3 regions of the Streptomyces sp. Root1310 genome follow, and region 3 is predicted to be linked to each of the others. Evidence: riboswitches for the same ligand, from Rfam matches in the RefSeq annotation. Region 3 holds a riboswitch; each other region holds the start of a gene.
The links. Region 3 has a riboswitch for cobalamin ahead of metE (5-methyltetrahydropteroyltriglutamate--homocysteine S-methyltransferase). Riboswitches for the same ligand answer to the same signal wherever they lie in the genome.

Region 1: another riboswitch for cobalamin. It lies ahead of ASD48_RS35810 (iron chelate uptake ABC transporter family permease subunit); the one in region 3 lies ahead of metE (5-methyltetrahydropteroyltriglutamate--homocysteine S-methyltransferase).
Region 2: another riboswitch for cobalamin. It lies ahead of ASD48_RS14520 (energy-coupling factor ABC transporter permease); the one in region 3 lies ahead of metE (5-methyltetrahydropteroyltriglutamate--homocysteine S-methyltransferase).

The regions. Positions count from the first base shown of each region.
Region 1 is NZ_LMEQ01000032.1:616,356-622,590, forward strand. Features, by position in the region: gene ASD48_RS35800 (ABC transporter ATP-binding protein) at 1-1,637, opposite strand, end outside; gene ASD48_RS35805 (cobalt-precorrin-6A reductase) at 1,846-2,601, shown strand; partial or broken gene ASD48_RS42850 (ABC transporter ATP-binding protein) at 2,637-3,164, opposite strand; partial or broken gene ASD48_RS35810 (iron chelate uptake ABC transporter family permease subunit) at 3,168-3,554, opposite strand; cobalamin riboswitch at 3,632-3,756, opposite strand; gene ASD48_RS35815 (HipA family kinase) at 3,916-4,830, shown strand; gene ASD48_RS35820 (SelT/SelW/SelH family protein) at 4,827-5,114, shown strand; gene aceB (malate synthase A) at 5,137-6,235, opposite strand, start outside.
Region 2 is NZ_LMEQ01000005.1:177,500-183,734, reverse strand. Features, by position in the region: gene ASD48_RS14525 (SpoIIE family protein phosphatase) at 1-741, opposite strand, end outside; cobalamin riboswitch at 954-1,138, shown strand; gene ASD48_RS14520 (energy-coupling factor ABC transporter permease) at 1,168-1,875, shown strand; gene ASD48_RS14515 (energy-coupling factor ABC transporter substrate-binding protein) at 1,872-2,393, shown strand; gene cbiQ (cobalt ECF transporter T component CbiQ) at 2,400-3,158, shown strand; gene ASD48_RS14505 (ATP-binding cassette domain-containing protein) at 3,158-4,036, shown strand; gene ASD48_RS14500 (ATP-binding cassette domain-containing protein) at 4,257-5,186, shown strand; gene ASD48_RS14495 (ABC transporter permease) at 5,186-6,064, shown strand; gene ASD48_RS14490 (histidine kinase) at 6,099-6,235, shown strand, end outside.
Region 3 is NZ_LMEQ01000023.1:391,436-397,670, reverse strand. Features, by position in the region: gene ASD48_RS25875 (glycoside hydrolase family 9 protein) at 1-577, opposite strand, end outside; gene ASD48_RS46050 (hypothetical protein) at 574-702, opposite strand; gene ASD48_RS25870 (universal stress protein) at 822-1,388, opposite strand; gene metE (5-methyltetrahydropteroyltriglutamate--homocysteine S-methyltransferase) at 1,680-3,998, opposite strand; cobalamin riboswitch at 4,177-4,380, opposite strand; gene ASD48_RS25860 (hypothetical protein) at 4,528-4,797, shown strand; gene ASD48_RS25855 (nuclear transport factor 2 family protein) at 4,829-5,317, opposite strand; gene ASD48_RS45570 (hypothetical protein) at 5,351-5,494, opposite strand; gene ASD48_RS25850 (ATP-binding protein) at 5,835-6,235, shown strand, end outside.

The sequences.
Region 1 (6,235 bases), on a different contig from region 3:
CTGTTGGTCACCACGACCGTGGTGCGGCCGCGCCGTATCGCGCGCAGCCCCTCGGCGATACGTGCCTCGGTCACCGCGTCCACGGCCGTCGTCGGGTCGTGCACGACCAGGACGGGCGGCCCGGCGCGCAGGGCACGCGCCAGCAGGACGCGCTGGCGCTGACCGCCCGACAGGGAGCGGCCGCCCTCACCGACACCGGTAGCGGCGCCGTGCGGCAGCGACCGGGCCACCTCGTCGGCGTGGGCGGCGGCCATGGCGCGCTCCGTCCGCAGATCCGCCGCCGCGTCCGCCGGCCCGTCTGACGGCCCGTCCGCCTCGCCGTTCTCCGCGGGGCCGCGTCGCGGCTCCGCCTCCGGAGTCACGTTGGCGGCCAGCGAGCCGTCGAACAGCACGGCGTCGTGGGCGGCCACCAGTACCGCCGCCCGCAGCCCCGTCGGATCGAGCCGGGTCAACGGCACCCCGTCCAGTTCGACCGAACCCGACTCCGGGTCGGTCTCGCGGCCCAGGCAGCGCAACAGCGCCTCGGCGGCGGCCGGGTCCGTCACGGCGATCCCGGTCAGCCGCCCGGCCGGCAGGTCGAGGTCGACGCCGTCCGGCCCGCCGAGCCGCACCCCGCGCAGCCGCAGCTCCCCGCGCACCGGGTCCGGCACGGGGGCCCGGCCGCCCACCACGGCGGGTTCCGCGGCGAGGACCTCCGCGACCCGGGCGGCCGAGGCCCGGCCCTGCGCCAGTTCGGCGTTGACCCAGGCGAACGTCTCCAACGGGCCCAGCAGGAACAGCGCGAGACCCACCGCGGACACCAACTGCCCCAACGTGAGCGAGCCGTCGAGCGCGAGACGCCCGCCGACCAGCGCTATCAGCGCGATGAACCCACCGGTCAGGGCGAGCACCAGCCCGGTCTGCCAGGACTCGGCACGTGCCGCGCGCAGGGTGGCCGCGAGCGAGGCACGGCTCGTACGGCGGTACCGCTCGACGGCCGCCTGCTGGGCGCCCAGCCCCTTCAGCACCCGAAGACCGGCCACCAGGTCGGCGGCCACTCCCGAGGCGTGGGCTGCCCGGTCCTGTTCGGCCTCGCTGCGGCGCTCCAGCGGCTTGCTCAGCAGATGCCCCAGCCACAGCAGCACCGGCGTGCCCAGCAGCACGATCAGCCCCAGCGGGACGGACGTCAGCAGCAGCCACACGGCGCTGGCGGTGATGCCCGCGACCGCCCATATCCCGCTCATCAGCGCCATGTTCACCGCGCCGACGCGCTTGGCGTCCTCGGTGGCGACATTGGCCAGCTCGCCGGGCAGCCGTCCCTCCTCGGCACCGCCGCGTGCGTCGAGCACCCGGCGCACGATCGCCAGGCGAAGGGTGTGCGCGGCCTCTTCGGCACCCCGCTCACCGGCCCGCGCGCCCAGCCGGAAGCTCCACGACAGCGCCACGTACATCACGGCCAGCACGACCAGCCAGAGGGCGAGCCGCCCGGCGTCCTGCCCGGCCACGGCCTGGTCGATGACGACACCGATGAGCACCGGCACCAGGGCTTCCCCCAGTTGGTGCACACACCCGAGCGCCGCGCCGAGACCGACGCGCCGCGCCTGCCCCCTGACGGAGCGCGTCAGGACGTCCCGCCCCGACTGTTCCCCTGATCCCACCAGCCACCCTCCGGAAACCGGTCAACTTAGGCAAGGCTACTCTAAGTGAAGGCGGGCGAGTCAATGCCGCGGCCCGCCGCACCGCGTGGAGCGCTCCCGGGACACGACGCCGGCCCGGCCGGGCCGGGACCGGTGTGCTTCAGTGGGCGCCGTGACCATCCCCGGTGGCGCCCCTCGGGCCCTGCTCTCCGGAAGGGACCGCACTCTCGTGCACGTACTGATCCTGGGCGGGACCACCGAGGCCCGTCGCCTCGCCGAACTCCTGGCGGCCGACGCCACGCCCGGGATCCGCGTGACGACCTCCCTGGCCGGACGGGTGGCCGCGCCCCGGCTGCCGCCCGGCGCGGTGCGCGTGGGCGGCTTCGGCGGGGCCGGGGGTCTCGCCGCGTGGCTGGACGAGCAGGGGGTCGACGCGCTCGTCGACGCCACCCACCCCTTCGCCGGGACCATCAGCCTCAACGCCGCGAAGGCCGCGGCCGACGCCCGTGTCCCGCTGCTCGCGCTGCGCCGCCCGGGCTGGGTTCCGGTGGCGGGCGACGTCTGGCACGAGGCCGGCTCCCTGGCGGAGGCCGCCGAGCTGCTTCCCTCGCTCGGCCGGCGGGTGTTCCTCACCACCGGGCGCCTGGGGCTCGCCGCCTTCGCGGCCCTGGACGACCTGTGGTTCCTCGTACGGTCGGTCGAGGCACCCGAGGCGCCGGTCCCGTCCCGCATGGAGGTACTGCTCGACCGGGGACCCTTCACGCTCGACGGGGAGCGCGAACTGCTGCGCCGCCACCGGATCGACGTCGTCGTGACCAAGGACAGCGGGGGAGCGGCCACCGCCCCGAAACTGACCGCCGCTCGGGCGGCGGGGCTGCCCGTGGTCGTGGTGCGCAGACCGCCGGTCCCCGCGGGGGTCCGGGTCGCGGCCACGCCGGAGCAGGCCCGTGAATGGATCCGGAACGCCGCACGGGCAGGGGAGTAGCCGCGCGCCGATGCCGCGTCAGGAGTCGGCGCGGCGCCCAGGAAGCGGATGTGCGGGCGGCCGTCGGGGCCGTCGGCCGTGACGGCGGCCCGGACGCCGTGGACGTCGGCGACGGGCGCCTCGGTGAGGACGTCGCGCGGGCTGCCGCAGGCCACCACGCGCCCCTCCTCGAGGACGACGAGCCGGTCGCAGTACATCGCGGCGAGGTTGAGGTCGTGCAGCGCGACGACGCTGGTGACCCGCAGTTCGGTGATCAGGGCCGGCAGGGCGAGCTGGTGCCGGATGTCGAGGTGGTTGGTGGGTTCGTCCAGGAGGAGTTCGCGGGGTTCCTGGGCCAGGGCGCGGGCGATCTGGACGCGCTGGCGCTCGCCACCGGAGAGGGAGTGCCAGGGCCGGTGGGCCTTGTCGGCGAGCCCGGTGCGCGCGAGCGCGGAGCGGACGGCCTCCTCGTCGGCGGCGGTGGCGGCCCAGGCGCGGCGGTGCGGGACGCGGCCGAGGCGTACGACGTCGTGGACGTTCAACGCGAGTGGGGTGTCGGCCTGTTGCTCGACGACGGCGATGCGCTGTCATCGGGTCTCCTTCGCGCGGTACAGCGCGGCGACGAAAGCCGGGACGCCGATGAGGGAGGTCACCACGCCCACCGGCACCTCCTGGGGGTCGAGCACGGTGCGGGCGAGGGTGTCGACCCAGACCAGGAACACCGCGCCGGTCAGGGCGGTGGCGGGCAGCAGCCGGGTGCGGCCGGGGCCGGTGAGGACCCGTGCGGCGTGCGGGAGCACCGGGCCGACGAAGCCGATCGCCCCGGCCGAGCTCACCAGGGTGGCTGTGAGCAGCGCGGTCGTGCACAGCAGTACCAGACGGGTGCGGGCCACGGAGACCCCGAGGCAGAGGGTCGCGTCCTGCCCGAAGGCGAACGCGTCCAGGGTCCTGGCGTGACCGAGGCAGACCGTCAGCCGCGTCGGGGGCTCAAGCGCGAAGCCCGGTCGTACGGTGCTCCCCCGGCCGTCTCCCGGCTGCGGGGGTCGCCAGCAGGTCCTTGGACTCGGGGTCACCCGGACGAGGCGCCTTCCCGGACCGCGTACGCCGTCCGGTGGCCGTGCCCCGCCCGTCGCCCTCACCGCTGCGCGTCAGCTCCGGATTCGCACCGGATTCCCTGACCCGTACACACTCGCGTGCGCACATGGGTTCGACCGGCCTGGGCGAGCTACCACAGCCGCGGAGGCCGCCCGCGGGCCTCCGCGCGCGCCGGCTCGGCCCCGTTCGCCGGCTGTCGGGCCTGGTTACTATGCTCCTTCAGGCCAGAGGGAGAGAGTCATGTTGACCGAGGTCACGGCGACCCGCTACGTGGCTCCGCTGCGGGCGGGCGGCTCCGTGCCCGCCGTCGTCGAGGCCGACGACCTGGGCACCTACGTCGTGAAGTTCACGGGCTCCGCGCAGGGCCGCAAGGCGCTCGTCGCCGAGGTGATCGTGGGCGAGCTGGCGCGCGCCCTCGGGCTGCGCTTTCCCGAACTGGTCCTGGTCCGCTTCGACCCGGCGATCGCCGCTGCGGAACCGCACCAGGAGGTACGGGACCTGCACGCCGCGAGCGCGGGGGTCAACCTCGGGATGGACTTCCTGCCGGGTGCGGAGGACTTCACGCCGGAGGTCGCCGAGGTCTTCCCGGTGGAGCCGCTGGAGGCCGGGAGGATCGTCTGGCTGGACGCCCTGACCGTCAACGTCGACCGGACGGTCCACAGCTCCAACCTGATGGTCTGGCCGACGTTCGGCACGGTCCCGCCCCGGCTCTGGCTCATCGACCACGGCGCCGCCCTCGTCTTCCACCACCGCTGGGACGGCGCCGACCCCGAGAAGCGCTACGACTTCCGCCATCACGCCCTCGGCCGCTGCGCCCCGGACACCCGGGCGGCCGACGCCGAGCTGGCGCCCCGGGTGACCGAGGAGCTGCTGCGCGGGATCGTGGCGGAGGTACCGGACGCCTGGCTGACCGGCGAGGCGGGGCTCGCGACCCCGGACGCGGTCCGGGAGGCGTATGTGCGCTACCTCCACGCGCGGGTGCGGGCTTCGGCGGCCTGGCTGCCCACCGACTTCCCCGCCCCGGAGGAGCTCGCCGCCGACGAGGCCCGGCGCGCGGCGAGGACACGGCAAGGACGGCCCGACTGGCTGAAGCGGGTCCCCGACCTGCACGGCAAGCCGGCCGCGGAACAGGATTGGTCGGTGCACCTCGGATGAGCGGAGCGAGTGACGCGAGCGGGCGGGTGGAGATCGAGTACTGCACCCAGTGCCGTTGGCTGCCGCGCGCGGCCTGGCTGGCACAGGAGCTGCTCACGACCTTCGAGGCCGAGCTGACGGAGCTCGCCCTGAAGCCCGGCAAGGGCGGGGTCTTCGTCGTCCGGGTGAACGACGAGGTGGTCTGGGACCGCCGCGAACAGGGCTTCCCGGAGCCGACCGCGGTGAAGAAGCTCGTACGTGACCGAGTGGCCCCGGGGAAGTCCCTGGGCCACTCGGAGAGGTGAGCCGTCCGGCCGGTGCCGGTGCTCAGCCCTTGAGCTGCTCGTACGCCGGCAGGGTGAGGAAGTCCGCGTAGTCGTCGTCGAGGGCGACGGTCAGCAGCAGGTCGTGCGCCTGCTGCCAGTGACCGGCCGCGAAGGCCTCCTCGCCGATCTCCGCGCGGATCGCGGCCAGTTCCGCGGCGGCGACCTCGCGGGCCAGCTCGGGCGTGGCCTTCACCGTGGTCCCGTCGCGCTCGAACTCCACCCCCGCGTTGATCCACTGCCAGATCTGCGAGCGGGAGATCTCCGCGGTGGCCGCGTCCTCCATCAGGTTGAAGATGGCGACCGCGCCCAGGCCGCGAAGCCAGGCCTCGATGTAACGGATACCGACCTGCACGGCGTTGACCAGCCCCGGGTAGGTCGGCCTGGCCTCCAGCGAGTCGACGGCGATCAGGTCGGCCGCCTTGACGTCGACGTCCTCGCGCAGCCGGTCCTTCTGGTTCGGCCGGTCGCCGAGCACGGCGTCGAAGGAGGCCATGGCGATCGGCACCAGGTCCGGGTGGGCCACCCACGACCCGTCGAAACCGTCCTTCGCCTCGCGGTCCTTGTCCGCCTTGACCTTCTCGAAGGCGACCTTGTTGACCTCCTCGTCGCGGCGGGACGGGATGAAGGCCGCCATGCCGCCGATGGCGTGCGCGCCGCGCTTGTGGCAGGTGCGGACGAGGAGTTCGGTGTACGCCCGCATGAACGGGGCGGTCATCGTCACCGCGTTGCGGTCCGGGAGGACGAACCTGGCCCCGCCGTCACGGAAGTTCTTGACGATGGAGAACAGGTAGTCCCAGCGGCCGGCGTTCAACCCGGAGGCGTGGTCCCGGAGTTCGTAGAGGATCTCGTCCATCTCGTACGCGGCCGTGATCGTCTCGATGAGCACGGTGGCGCGGACGGTGCCCTGCGGGATGCCGACGTGGTCCTGCGCGAAGACGAACACCTCGTTCCAGAGGCGGGCCTCCAGGTGCGACTCCGTCTTCGGGAGATAGAAGTACGGGCCCTTGCCGAGGTCGAGCAGGCGCTGGGCGTTGTGGAAGAAGTAGAGGCCGAAGTCGACCAGGGCGCCGGGGACCTGACGGCCGTCCGCGTCGACGAGG
Region 2 (6,235 bases), on a different contig from region 3:
GCTGTCCTCGGCGATCGGGTCGTCGAGCCAGGGCAGCGCCTCCCAGGGCTTGGTGCCGAGCAGGTCGGGCACGGCGGAGCCGAGCAGCCGGGCGGCCGTGGTGGTCGCGAAGGTGATGCGGCCGTCCACGTCCAGCGAGCAGCACCCGCCGGGGAACCGCTCGGCGAATTCGACGGCGGACTGCGCCTGCGCGGCTTCGGCCGGCCGGGCCCGGAGCGGCGGCAGCACCCGTGGCACCCCGCCGGCCCGTACGGGGTGTCCGTCGGCGGCCGCCCGTCCCAGGAACCGGGCCAGACGGACGCAGAGGCCGGTCACGGCCTCGCGTTCGCGCACGCTCAGCTGCGGGGGGTGCGAGGCGGGCCAGTGGAGCACCAACCCGCCCCAGACCTCCTCGCCAGTGGTGATCGGGGCGGCGGCCAGCGAGAAGCGGTACGGCACGACGAGCGACAGACGCGGATAGCGGCGGGCCATCTCCTCCGCGCCGCCGACCCACACCAGGCGTCGCTCCCGCACGGCGTCGGACACCGGCGACGCGGCCGTCAGCGCCACTCGCGCCCAGGGCAGGGAGATCTCCCAGGGGAGACCGCCCAGTACCGCGAGCCGCAGCACCGGCTCGTCGGCCGCCGGCAGATACACGGCGGTCACGGACGCGACGGTCTCCTTCATGCCCTCGGCCAGGACCTTGTCCAGGGACTCCGGACCCCAGCCCCCACCCGACCCGGCAGCGGCAGCATCCGGCACACTCTCACCTTCCCCGCAGCGCAGGGGGCGCTCGCCGAACGACGGGCATGCCCCCGGGCACCGAGGGCCGTCACCCCTACGGCGGACCCTACGCCGACCGTGCGGACCCGGCATTTCGTCGAGCCCGCGGACGGCGGCCGTGCGCCGGGGTGAGCCGTCGTCCGCCGTCCTCGCGCCCCGCATCGCCGCTTGTCAGCGCGTCTGTGTGGGCACTACTGTCACCACGCCTTGGTGAACGGGAAATCCGGTGTGATGCCGGTGCGGCCCTCGCCACTGTGATCGGGAAGTCCGGCTCCGGCCCTCGCGGGCAGCCACTGGGTCCTCGGGACCCGGGAAGGCGGAGCACGGGCGGTGGTACCCGTGAGCCAGGAGACCGGCCAAGGCACGTCAACCATCCACGAGGTGCTGGAGAGGGTCTGCTCAGCCATGCACATAGCCGAGGGTTTTCTGCCTCCGGCGCATGCGATCGCCTGGGGCGTCGCATCCGCGCCATTCGTCGTCCACGGAGTACGGTCACTCACCCGTGAGGTCAGGGAGCACCCCGAGAGCACCCTGCTCCTCGGCGCCTCCGGGGCCTTCACGTTCGTCCTGTCCGCGCTGAAACTTCCTTCGGTGACCGGGAGTTGCTCACACCCCACCGGCACGGGGCTCGGCGCCATCCTGTTCCGGCCGCCGATCATGGCGGTGCTGGGCACCATCACCCTGCTCTTCCAGGCGCTGTTGCTCGCCCACGGCGGCCTGACGACGCTCGGCGCCAACGTCTTCTCGATGGCCGTCGTCGGCCCCTGGGCCGGATACGCGGTCTACCGGCTGCTGCGGCGGTTCTCCGTGCCGCTGATGGTCACGGTGTTCTTCGGCGCGTTCGTGGCCGACCTGTCCACCTACTGCGTCACCAGCGTGCAGCTGGCGCTCGCCTTCCCGGACCCGGGCAGCGGATTCCTGGGCGCGCTCGGCAAGTTCGGCTCCATCTTCGCCGTGACCCAGCTCCCGCTCGCGGTCAGCGAGGGGCTCCTCACGGTGTTCGTGATGCGGCTGCTGACCCAGTCCAGCAAGGGTGAACTGACCAGGCTGGGCGTGCTCGTGACCGGCGGCCGGACCAACTCCGGTGCCGAGACCGAGGCGGTGGCCCGGTGAGCCGTAACGCGAAGATCAACGCCCTGCTGCTGTTCGTGGTGGCCGCGCTGGCCGTCCTGCCGCTGGCCCTCGGGCTCGGCGACCACAAGGAGGAGCCGTTCACGGGCGCCGACGCGGAGGCGGAGACGGCGATCACCGAGATCCGGCCGGACTACGAACCCTGGTTCTCGCCCCTGTACGAGCCGCCGTCCGGCGACATCGAGTCGGCGCTGTTCGCCCTCCAGGCGGCCCTCGGCGCGGGGGTCCTCGCCTACTACTTCGGTCTGCACCGGGGACGGCGGCAGGGCGAACTCCGGGCCCTGGCACAGCGGGACACCACACCATCGACGACCTCGACGGCGACGACCCCGACAACGCCGCATACTTCGACGACGGCGACGACGACGCCTTCCACCACGGCGACGCCTTCGACGACGACCTCGACGACGACGAGGACCGCGGCGCAGGGCACCGCGAACTCCGCGAGCTCCCACCGCTCCGAGAGCGCCTCCGAGTCGTCCACTCCCGAACGGACCTGAGCCCGCGTGCTGCCGATCGACGCGGCGGCGCACAGCTCTCGCTGGCGCCGTCGCCATCCCGTGGACAAGGCCGTGCTGGGACTCGGCCTCACCGTGCTCGCCATCTCCCTGCCGCCCTGGCCCGGCGCGGCCCTGGTCCTGGTGACGGCACTCGTCGTCCTGCTGGGGCCCGCGGGGGTGCCGGGCCGGCGGCTGTGGCGCGCCTACCGGGTACCGCTGGGCTTCTGTGCGACCGGTGCCCTCACCCTGCTGGTGCAGGTCGGCGGCCCGGACCGGTTCGTGGCCCTGGCCGACGGCGGTCCGGTGCGCGCCGGGGAGCTGCTGCTGCGCACCTCGGCGGCCTCCCTCGGTGTCCTCCTCCTCGCGTTCACCACCCCGATGTCCGACCTGCTGCCCCGCCTGGTCAGGGCCGGGGTGCCCGCGCCCGTCGTGGACGTCGCGCTGGTGACGTACCGCATGAGCTTCCTGCTGCTCGACTCCGTGCGCCGGATCCGGGAAGCGCAGGCGGCCCGGCTCGGGCACACCACCCGGGCCGCGGAGTGGCGTTCGCTGGCCGGGCTCGGCGCCACCGCGTTCGTCCGCGCCTTCGACCGGGCGGCGCGCCTGCAGGACGGGCTGGCCGGGCGCGGCTACGACGGCACCCTGCGCGTCCTGGTGCCGCAGGCCCGGATCTCCGTCCGCTTCACGGCGGCCAGCGCAGCCCTCCTCGCGGCCCTGGTCGCCCTCACCTTCGTACTGCGATCCGTACTGGAAAGGCCGCTGTGATGAGCGAGCCCGCACTGGTCGCCCTGCGGGGCGCCTCCTTCGCCTACGAGGACGGCCCGGCCGTGCTCAGCGGCCTGGACTTCGAGGTCCACGCGGGGCGCGCGCTCGCCCTGCTGGGCCGCAACGGCAGCGGCAAGACCACGCTGATGCGGCTGCTGAGCGGTGGACTGCGTCCGGGCGAGGGCGAGTTGAGAGTCGAGGGGCGCCCGGTGACGTACGACCGCAAGGGGCTGACCCGGCTGCGTACGACCGTGCAGCTGGTGGTCCAGGATCCGGACGACCAGCTGTTCGCCGCGTCCGTCGCCCAGGACGTGTCGTTCGGACCGCTGAATCTCGGCCTGTCCGACACCGAGGTGAGGGCCCGGATCGAGGAGGCGCTGGCGGCCCTGGACATCACCGCCCTGGCCGACCGGCCCACCCATCTGCTCTCCTACGGCCAGCGCAAGCGCACAGCGATCGCCGGCGCCGTCGCGATGCGGCCCCGGGTGCTGATCCTCGACGAACCGACCGCGGGGCTCGACCCCGACGGCCAGGAACGGCTGCTGGCGACCCTCGGCCGCCTGCGCGAGTCGGGCACGACCGTGGTCATGGCCACCCACGACGTCGACCTGGCGCTGCGCTGGGCGGACGACGCGACCCTGCTCACCCCGTCCGGCGCGCGCACCGGACCGGCCGCCACCACCCTCGCCCGCACGGACCTCCTCCGGCAGGCGGGCCTGCGGCTGCCCTGGGGGGTCGCCGCAGGCCAACTCCTCCGTTCCCAAGGCCTGTTGACAGCTTCCTCGACCGGCCCCCGCACCGCGGAGGAACTGGCCACGCTGGCCGCGACGTCCGTCCCCGCGAACCCCGCGAACCCCGTGACCCCCACCGAAGGCTGACGCCCCGCGACGCATGTCCGCCGTCGGCCGACGCGCGGGAGAGCCGGACGGGCGATGATCGCCACATGGAGCGAATCATCGATCAGTGGTACCCCGGTACCAGTGGCCGCTCGAAGATTCCCCCGGGGGCCCATGGACCGGGTCTGCCGTGCTCCTAGTTTCGAAGGCAGCACCGCGGTCGTGGCCGCGGCCTGGTTCGAGGCAGGAAAGGCCCACTCCCATGATCGAAGCGCGCGAGCTGACGAAGCGGTACGGGGACAAGACGGTGGTCGACCACCTGAGCTTCACGGTGAAGCCGGGTGAGGTGACCGGATTCCTCGGCCCCAACGGCGCGGGCAAGTCCACCACCATGCGCATGATCATCGGGCTGGACTCCCCCACCAGGGGCTCGGTCACCGTCAACGGCCGCTCCTATGCCGAGCACGCCGCGCCCCTGCACGAGATCGGCTCCCTGCTGGAGGCCAGGTCCGTCCACCCGGGGCGCAGCGCGGTCAACCATCTGACGGCGCTCGCGCACACCCACGGCATCCCGCGCCGCCGGGTGGACGAGGTCATCGAGCTGGCCGGGCTGACCAGCGTGGCCGACAAGCGGGTGGGCGCCTTCTCGCTCGGCATGGGCCAGCGGCTCGGTATCGCCTCCGCGCTCCTGGGCGATCCGGCGATCGTGATGCTCGACGAACCGGTCAACGGCCTCGACCCCGAGGGCGTGCTGTGGGTGCGCAACCTGCTGCGCGGACTCGCCGACGAGGGCCGGGCCGTGATGCTCTCCTCGCACCTGATGAGCGAGACCGCCCTGATCGCCGACCATCTGGTGATCATCGGCCGGGGCAGGCTGCTCGCGGACACCACGGTCGACGACTTCACCCGGGAGGCCGGGGGCGGCGGTGTGAAGGTGGCCGCGGCCGAGGCCGTGCGGCTGCGCTCGCTGCTGGCCGGCCCGGACGTCACGATCAGCTCCTCCTCCGCCGAGGAGCTGCTGGTCAGCGGTCGCGACGCCCGAGAGATCGGGGCGATCGCCGCGCAGCACGGGGTGGCGTTGTACGAGCTCACCCCGCGCGCCGTCTCCCTGGAGGCGGCGTTCATGGACCTCACCCGCGATGTCGTCGAGTACCAGAGCGGTCCGGCCGACACCGAACGAAAGGCCGCCTGATGCCCGCCCTCGCATCGCGCCGCAACCGGCGTCCCGACCTCTCCGCGGCGCCTGACCCCACGGCGCCCGCCACGCCCTCGCCGTACAAGGTGACCGGCGCGCGGGTGCTGCGCTCGGAGTGGGCCAAGTTCTGGTCGTTGCGCTCCAGTTGGATCACCCTGGGTGTCGCCGTGTTCCTGCTGGTCCTCTTCGGGACGATCGCCGGTTACACCTACAGCGCCGACGCCGTGGCGTCGGGTGGGCCCCCCGGGCCCGGCTCGGGCTCCGGTGACAGCGACGCGGTCGGTCTGGCCCTGACGGGCGTGTCCTTCGCACAGCTGGCCGTCGGCGTCCTCGGTGTGCTGCTGGCCGCGGGCGAGTACAGCACCGGCATGATCCGCTCGACGCTCGCCGCGGTGCCGCGCCGACTGCCCGTCCTGTGGTCGAAGGCCGCCGTGATCGGCCCGATCGCGCTGGTCCTCACCACCCTCGGCGCACTGGCCGCGTTCCAGCTCGGCACGCCCGGCCTGGACGGCGAGAAGATCGCGCTGTCCCTGGCCGACGACGGCGTCCTGCGGAGCCTGGCCGGCGCGGGCCTCTACCTCGGGCTGGTCGCCGTCTTCGGGGTGGCTCTGGGCATGCTGCTGCGCTCCTCCGCCGGTGCCATCGCCGCCCTGGTCGGTGTTCTGCTGATCCTGCCGGGCCTGGCGTCACTGCTGCCCGACTCCTGGTACGACACCCTCAGCCCGTACTTCCCCAGCAACGCGGGCTCGGCCGTCTACGCCCTGCACCAGTCCTCGGACGCCCTGTCACCCGGGGCGGGGCTCGCGGTGTTCGCCGGCTGGGTGGCACTGGCCCTCGCCGGGGCGGCCTACCGGCTCACCAGGACCGACGCCTGACCGGGGCGTGAGGACGACGGGGACAATGGTGTCCATGAGTCCGTACCGTCCGGCAGCCGCCAGGGACACCGAGCGGGCGGCCCCGCCCTCCCCCGGCTTCGAGGCCGTCTGGGCGCATCCGCTGCTGGGCCGGCTGCTGCGCGACCAGAGCCGGCGGCAGCGGCTGGACCG
Region 3 (6,235 bases):
GCAGTTCGTCGCCCTCCTCGTCGTAGTCCGGTTCGGCGTAGACGGCCGCGTCCTGGTCGGCCAGATGCGAAGGGCCGTGCCGCAGGGCGCCGGGGAGCACGTCGGCTCCGTCGCGCTGTGCCTGCAGGAAGCGGACGTTGTCCCGGACGAGCGGGGTCATCAGCTCGCGGGCGCCGGCGATCCGGAACGCGGGCGAGCGGCCGGCCGCGGTGCCGGTCAGGACGACGCGGTAGGTGCCGGGGGTGTCGAGCGCGGTGAGGTCGACGGTGCGCACCGCGGGGTACTTGGCGTTCCAGCGGCCGGTGGAGGCCCCGAGCCGCCCCGCCGTGACGACGTCGTCCTCGGCGTCGACGACCTGGTAGCGCGCTCCGGCGAGGGCCGTCGAGGGCCCCATGACGTAGGCCCGCTTAGCCTCCCCTCGTACATAGCCGACCTGGTCGACCCGGATGGCCACCTCGGTCGCTGCGGGCCCGGTGCCGCCGTCGAAGGGCAGGCCGTGCAGGGTCGCGGCGAGGAGCAGCGTGCCGAGTCCCGCGGCGGCGCCGACGAGCAGCCGGGGCTTGCGCGGAGTGTTCATGCGCCCGGCTCGGGATCCGCGACGGACCCAGGCCGCGCGAGGTCCACCGCGGGGCCCGCGCCACGCAGCCGAGCAGCGACGAGCGTCCCCGGCTCGGGTTCGTCCTCCAAGATCCATACGCGCATGGTCCGGAGCTTAGACGATGCGGCCGCGGGCTTTACTCTGCGTGACGGAGCAGCCGCCTGGCGCTGCATTCCGCGACCGGTACCGCTCGGCGGCGGCGGGCCGTGCGGTCCCGATCGCCTCAGGCGTCGGGCGGCACGGTCTCGAACTCCCTCGCCACGTGCCGGGTGTCCAGCCGCAGCCCCCACGTGTTCCGGCGCTGCGCAGCCGCGAGGGAGTCCTGGAGAGGTGACGGCGGCACCGCCAGGACCGGGCAGGTGGCGCGGGCGAGGCAGTGACGGGCGGTCGACGGCCACAGGGCGCGGTGCAGCAGGCCGCGCCGTCCGGCGCCGATCACGAGGAGGTCGTCCTCCCGGTCCGCGGTTCCGACCAGCGCCGGACCCGGGGTGCCGCGCGCGATGAGGGGGCGGGTACGCAGCGCGGAGCCGTCACCCCCGAAGACCTCCCGCAGGGCACCGAGCAGCCGCTCACGTGCCAGCCGCTCCCAGTCCTCGACCAGGACGGCCGCCGCCGTCGTCCTGCGGGCGGCGAGTTCCCCGCCCGGCGGCTCCCAGGCCAGCACCGGCCAGAGCTCGGCTCCCCGGCGCCGCGCCTCGTCGGCGGCCCGGACCAGGGCGGTGAGACTCCCCAGAGAGCCGCTCACCCCCACGACGACACGGGCGGCCGAGGACGGGCGGGACTCGTACATCGCTTCCTCCGTTCTGCGTGCGCCGACCGGTCCCTCCGGGCGGCGGCCTTCCGCAAAACCGCTTCCCCCCGCCTACCCCGCAAGGCTCCGAACAGCCCGTACCCCGACCCGGTCCCGACCCGGTCCCGACCCGGTCCCGACCCGGTCCCGACCCGGTCCCGACCCGGTCCCGACCCGACCCCGACCGGGACCGGGATCGGGGCCGGGGGAGGACGGCGACTGCTTCCTCCCCCGGCCTGCTCGGCTCCTCGGCTGATCGACTCCTCGACCGCTCGGCCGGTCGGCCCGCCGTCAGGACGCGGAGAGTTCCTCACGCACGGCACGGGCGGCGGCGACCAGGTTCTCCAGCGAGGCCCGGGTCTCGGGCCAGCCGCGGGTCTTCAGGCCGCAGTCGGGGTTGACCCACAGACGCTCGGCGGGAATGGCCCTGAGACCGGTACGCAGCAGCTCGGCGGCCTCCTCGGTGCTCGGGACGCGGGGGGAGTGGATGTCGTAGACACCCGGTCCGGCCTCGCGCGGGTAGCCGTGCGCGGCGAGTTCGCGGGCGACCTGCATGTGGGAGCGGGCGGCTTCGAGGCTGATGACGTCGGCGTCGAGGTCGTCGATGGCCTGGACGATGTCGCCGAACTCGGCGTAGCACATGTGGGTGTGGATCTGCGTGTCCGGTCGCACGCCGCCGGTGCTGAGCCGGAACGCCTCGGTGGCCCAGGCCAGGTAGGCCGGGCGGTCGGCGGTCCGCAGCGGCAGGGTCTCGCGCAGCGCGGGTTCGTCCACCTGGATCACCGAAGTCCCGCCCGTCTCCAGGTCGTCGACCTCGTCGCGCAGGGCGAGGGCGACCTGGCGGGCGGTGTCGCCGAGGGGCTGGTCGTCGCGGACGAAGGACCAGGCGAGCATGGTGACGGGGCCGGTGAGCATGCCCTTGACCGGGCGGTCGGTGAGGGACTGGGCGTACGTCGTCCAGCGCACGGTCATCGGTGCGGGCCGGGAGATGTCGCCGGCCAGGACCGGCGGGCGGACGTAACGGGTGCCGTAGGACTGCACCCACCCGTGCTCCGTGGTCAGGTACCCGGTGAGCCGCTCGGCGAAGTACTGCACCATGTCGTTGCGTTCGGGCTCGCCGTGCACGAGGACGTCCAGGCCCGCCTTCTCCTGGAAGGAGACGACGTCCTGGATCTCGGCACGGATGCGCTCCTCGTAGGCGGCGGTGTCGATCCGGCCGGTGCGCAGGGCGGCGCGGGCGGTGCGCAGTTCGCCGGTCTGCGGGAAGGACCCGATGGTGGTGGTCGGCAGGAGGGGCAGCCGGAGATGGGCACGCTGGGCCGCGGCCCGCACCGCATACGGCTGGGAGCGGCGGGCGTCGGCGTCGCCGACGGCGGCGGCACGGGCCCGGACGGCCGGGTCGTGGGTGAGGGGGGAGCCGGCCCGGGCGGCCAGGTCGGCCCGGTTCGCGGCCAGTTCGCCGGTGATCGCGTCGGTACCGAGAGTCAGACCCCTGGCAAGGGTGACGACTTCGGCGGTCTTCTGGCGGGCGAAGGCCAGCCAGCGCCGGATCTGTGGCTCGATGTCCCGTTCCAGGTTCGTGTCGAGGGGCACATGGAGCAGCGAGCAGGAGGCGGCCACATCGACCCGGTCGGCGAGCCCGAGCAGGGTGCCCAGGGTGGCGAGGGACTTCTCCAGATCGTTGATCCAGACGTTGCGGCCGTTGACGACACCGGCCACCAGCCGCTTGCCGGGCAGGCCGCCCACGGCCGCGAGGGCGTCGAGGTCGGCGGCCGCGGCGCCGGTGAAGTCGAGGGCGAGGCCGTCCACGGGGGCCTTGGCCAGGACCGGCAGCGCGTCGCCGAGCCGGTCGAAGTAGGAGGCGACCAGGAGCCTGGGCCGGTCGGTCAGGGCGCCGAGAGCGCGGTAGGCGCGGGCGGTGGCAGCCAGTTCGGCCGGGGTACGGTCCTGGACGAGGGCGGGCTCGTCCAGCTGTACCCACGCGGCGCCGGCCGCGCGCAGGTCGGCGAGCACCTCGGCGTACACCGGCAGCAGCCTGTCCAGCAGGCTGAGCGGCTCGAAGTCCGCGGGCACGCCCGGGGCGGGCTTGGCGAGCAGCAGGTAGGTGACCGGGCCGACCAGTACCGGGCGGGCGCTAAGCCCGAGGGCGAGGGCCTCCCCGAGCTCGGCGACCTGCTTGGCCGGATCGGCCGTGAAGACGGTGTCCGGTCCCAACTCGGGTACCAGGTAGTGGTAGTTGGTGTCGAACCACTTGGTCATCTCGAGCGGCGCGACGTCCTGGGTGCCGCGTGCCATGGCGAAGTAGCCGTCGAGCGGATCGGTGGCGACGGCGTCGCGGTGGCGGCCGGGGATCGCGCCGACCATGACGGTGGTGTCCAGGACGTGGTCGTAGTACGAGAAGCCGCCGGTCGGTACCTCGTCGATGCCGGCCTCGGCGAGCTGCCGCCAGTCGGCGGCGCGCAGTTCGGCGGCGGTGGTCCGGAGGGCGTCGGCGGTGACGCGGCCCTTCCAGTAGCCCTCTACGGCCTTCTTCAGTTCCCGGTTCGGTCCCTGGCGGGGGTAGCCGTACACGGTGGCCCGTGCCGCCGCGGCTGCGGACTTCGCTGTCACGGAAATCTCCTTCGCGAGATATCTCCCTGGGATCCCGGGACGGGACGCGAGCGCGAAGGGGTGACGAACCGGGCGGACCGATCCCGCGCGGCGCGGCGCGGTCGTTCGCCTGATATGTACGCCGACCCGCCCACGAGGTCACCGGGATTTCCGCGCACGAGTCCTTTCGCGCGCGGGCAACGGGCAGGTCTTCGGACTCACGGGCACGTCTCTGTGTACGGAGTGCGTACGAGACACCTACTGGCCGTCGCTTCCCAGACCCTGTTCGTGGGTCCAGTGCGTATGACGGCGGTCGTTCCCGCTCACCGCTGCGGGGCAGTCCCGGATTTCCACCGGGTTCCCTCTTGCGACGCATCCCGCCTGGCGGACGGGGCGAACCAGCTGCGCCCGCCAGCCTACGGGGCGCTCCTCCGGCGCGCCGGATGACCTCGGCCGTTCGGATGGTGAGGTGGAACACGCGTTCGGCATGCTTGGAAGACGCCGAGGGCGGGAAGCGCCCCACTCCGACTTCCACGCAGCGAGGATCACCATGTCCAAGGACCGTCCCTGGAACCGCAGTCCCGAACCGGAGCCCGCCGGGCGGCCCGCACCGGCGCACGTCTTCCCGCCGTTGGCCGGGCTGGAGATCCACGGTATGGACGACGCGCAGGTCCGGGCCCACTGCCTGCGACAGGCCCGGTACCGGCTCGCCTCCTACGAACACCTGCGCCGCCGCGACGACGAGCACCTGGAGACCGCCACCAGGTACGCCGTCCTCGCCGATGCCTTCCGGCCCGGGTCCACGCCCACGGAGGAGTAGCCGCGTGCCGCGCGCCGATCGCGACGGTGGGTCACGCAACCGGTGCGGGCCGGAACTCCGGGGGGAGCTCGGGCGGCTGACCTGTGGTCCACATCGCCTGGACGGACATGCGGCTGATACGCCATCCCCCGTGCTCGCGCCGCAGTTCGGCCTCCCAGTGGCCACCCACCGTGAAGACAGGGTCGGCGTCCTCGCCGCGCCGCCGAAGCGTCTCCTCGTGGTGAACGTGCGTCATCAACGCGTTCCAGGACGCCGTGGCCCTCCCCGAGGCCGGTTCGACGTCGACCAGGAGGTCGGAGGTGATGTGCTGGGTGCGGGCGTACCGCTCGAGTGCCTCCCTGGCGTGCGCCATCGCGTCGACGCCGTCGGCCGCGCCGATCGGGGTCGTCGTCCGGACGTCGTCGGTGACGTAGTCACGGGCCCAGTCGCCCTCGAACTTCCGCTCGTCCAGAGCTCGGAAGAACCGGCTGACGAGCCTGCTGATCTCGGTGTGATCCGTCTGCGTGGTCGTAGTGGTCATGGCCGAAGCGTCGGCCCTCAAGCGCGCTTGAGGTTAAGGTCGGAGCGCGTCCGGTCGCATCGCGGCGGGGCGCAGCACGTGGGGTCGGCCCTGCGCGCCGCTCACCTGCCGGTGGGCGGCGAGGAAGACGTTGATGCCGCTGGAGTCCATGAAGGCCACGCCGCCGAGGCCGGCCACGATCCGCGGGGCGGCACGGCTCCGTCCGCGCGGAGCGGGGCTTCGCCGAGGACCTCCCTGACGTCGTGGTCGATCCCGCCCCGCACGGTCACGGCCCGGACGCCGTCGACCACGCGACGCGCGACGGACAGCTGCTCGGCCGGTCCGCTTTCCCGATACCGGTCACCGTCTCCTCGACTGCGTTTAGGCTGGCCCCCGGGCGAGGGGCGGGCGCGGAGGATTCCGTCCCACCACCGCGGCGGCACGCACCCGGGCGGCTGTGCCGGGCGGCATCCCGTGGCATGCATCGCGCGATGGCGGGTACCGGCGCACGTGACCGGGGGAGTGAGGGCGAGGACACGTGGAATCCCACGCCGGAGGCGACGGCTCTACCGGGCTGGACGGCCACCTGATGCGCGCCGGATACTCTCTGGGCGCGGACGACGCGAGCATCGCGGACGCCCGCCACCATGCCGTCGCCTTCCTCGACCGGGCCCATGACCACCATCGCCTGCCCGATCCGGCCCGCGCGCGGGACCTCACCCAGCTGGTGGTGAGCGAGCTGGTCACCAACGCCCGCAAGTACGCCCCGGGCCCCGTTCTGATGGAGCTGCGCCTCACGGCCCACGCGGTGGAAGTCGTCGTGTGGGACAGCGACCCGACGGTGCCCGCGGCCCGGGCGAGCGATCCCGGACGGATCGGCCAGCACGGCCTGGAGATCGTCAAGGCGGTGACGGACGACCTGTTCGTCGAGCAGGAACC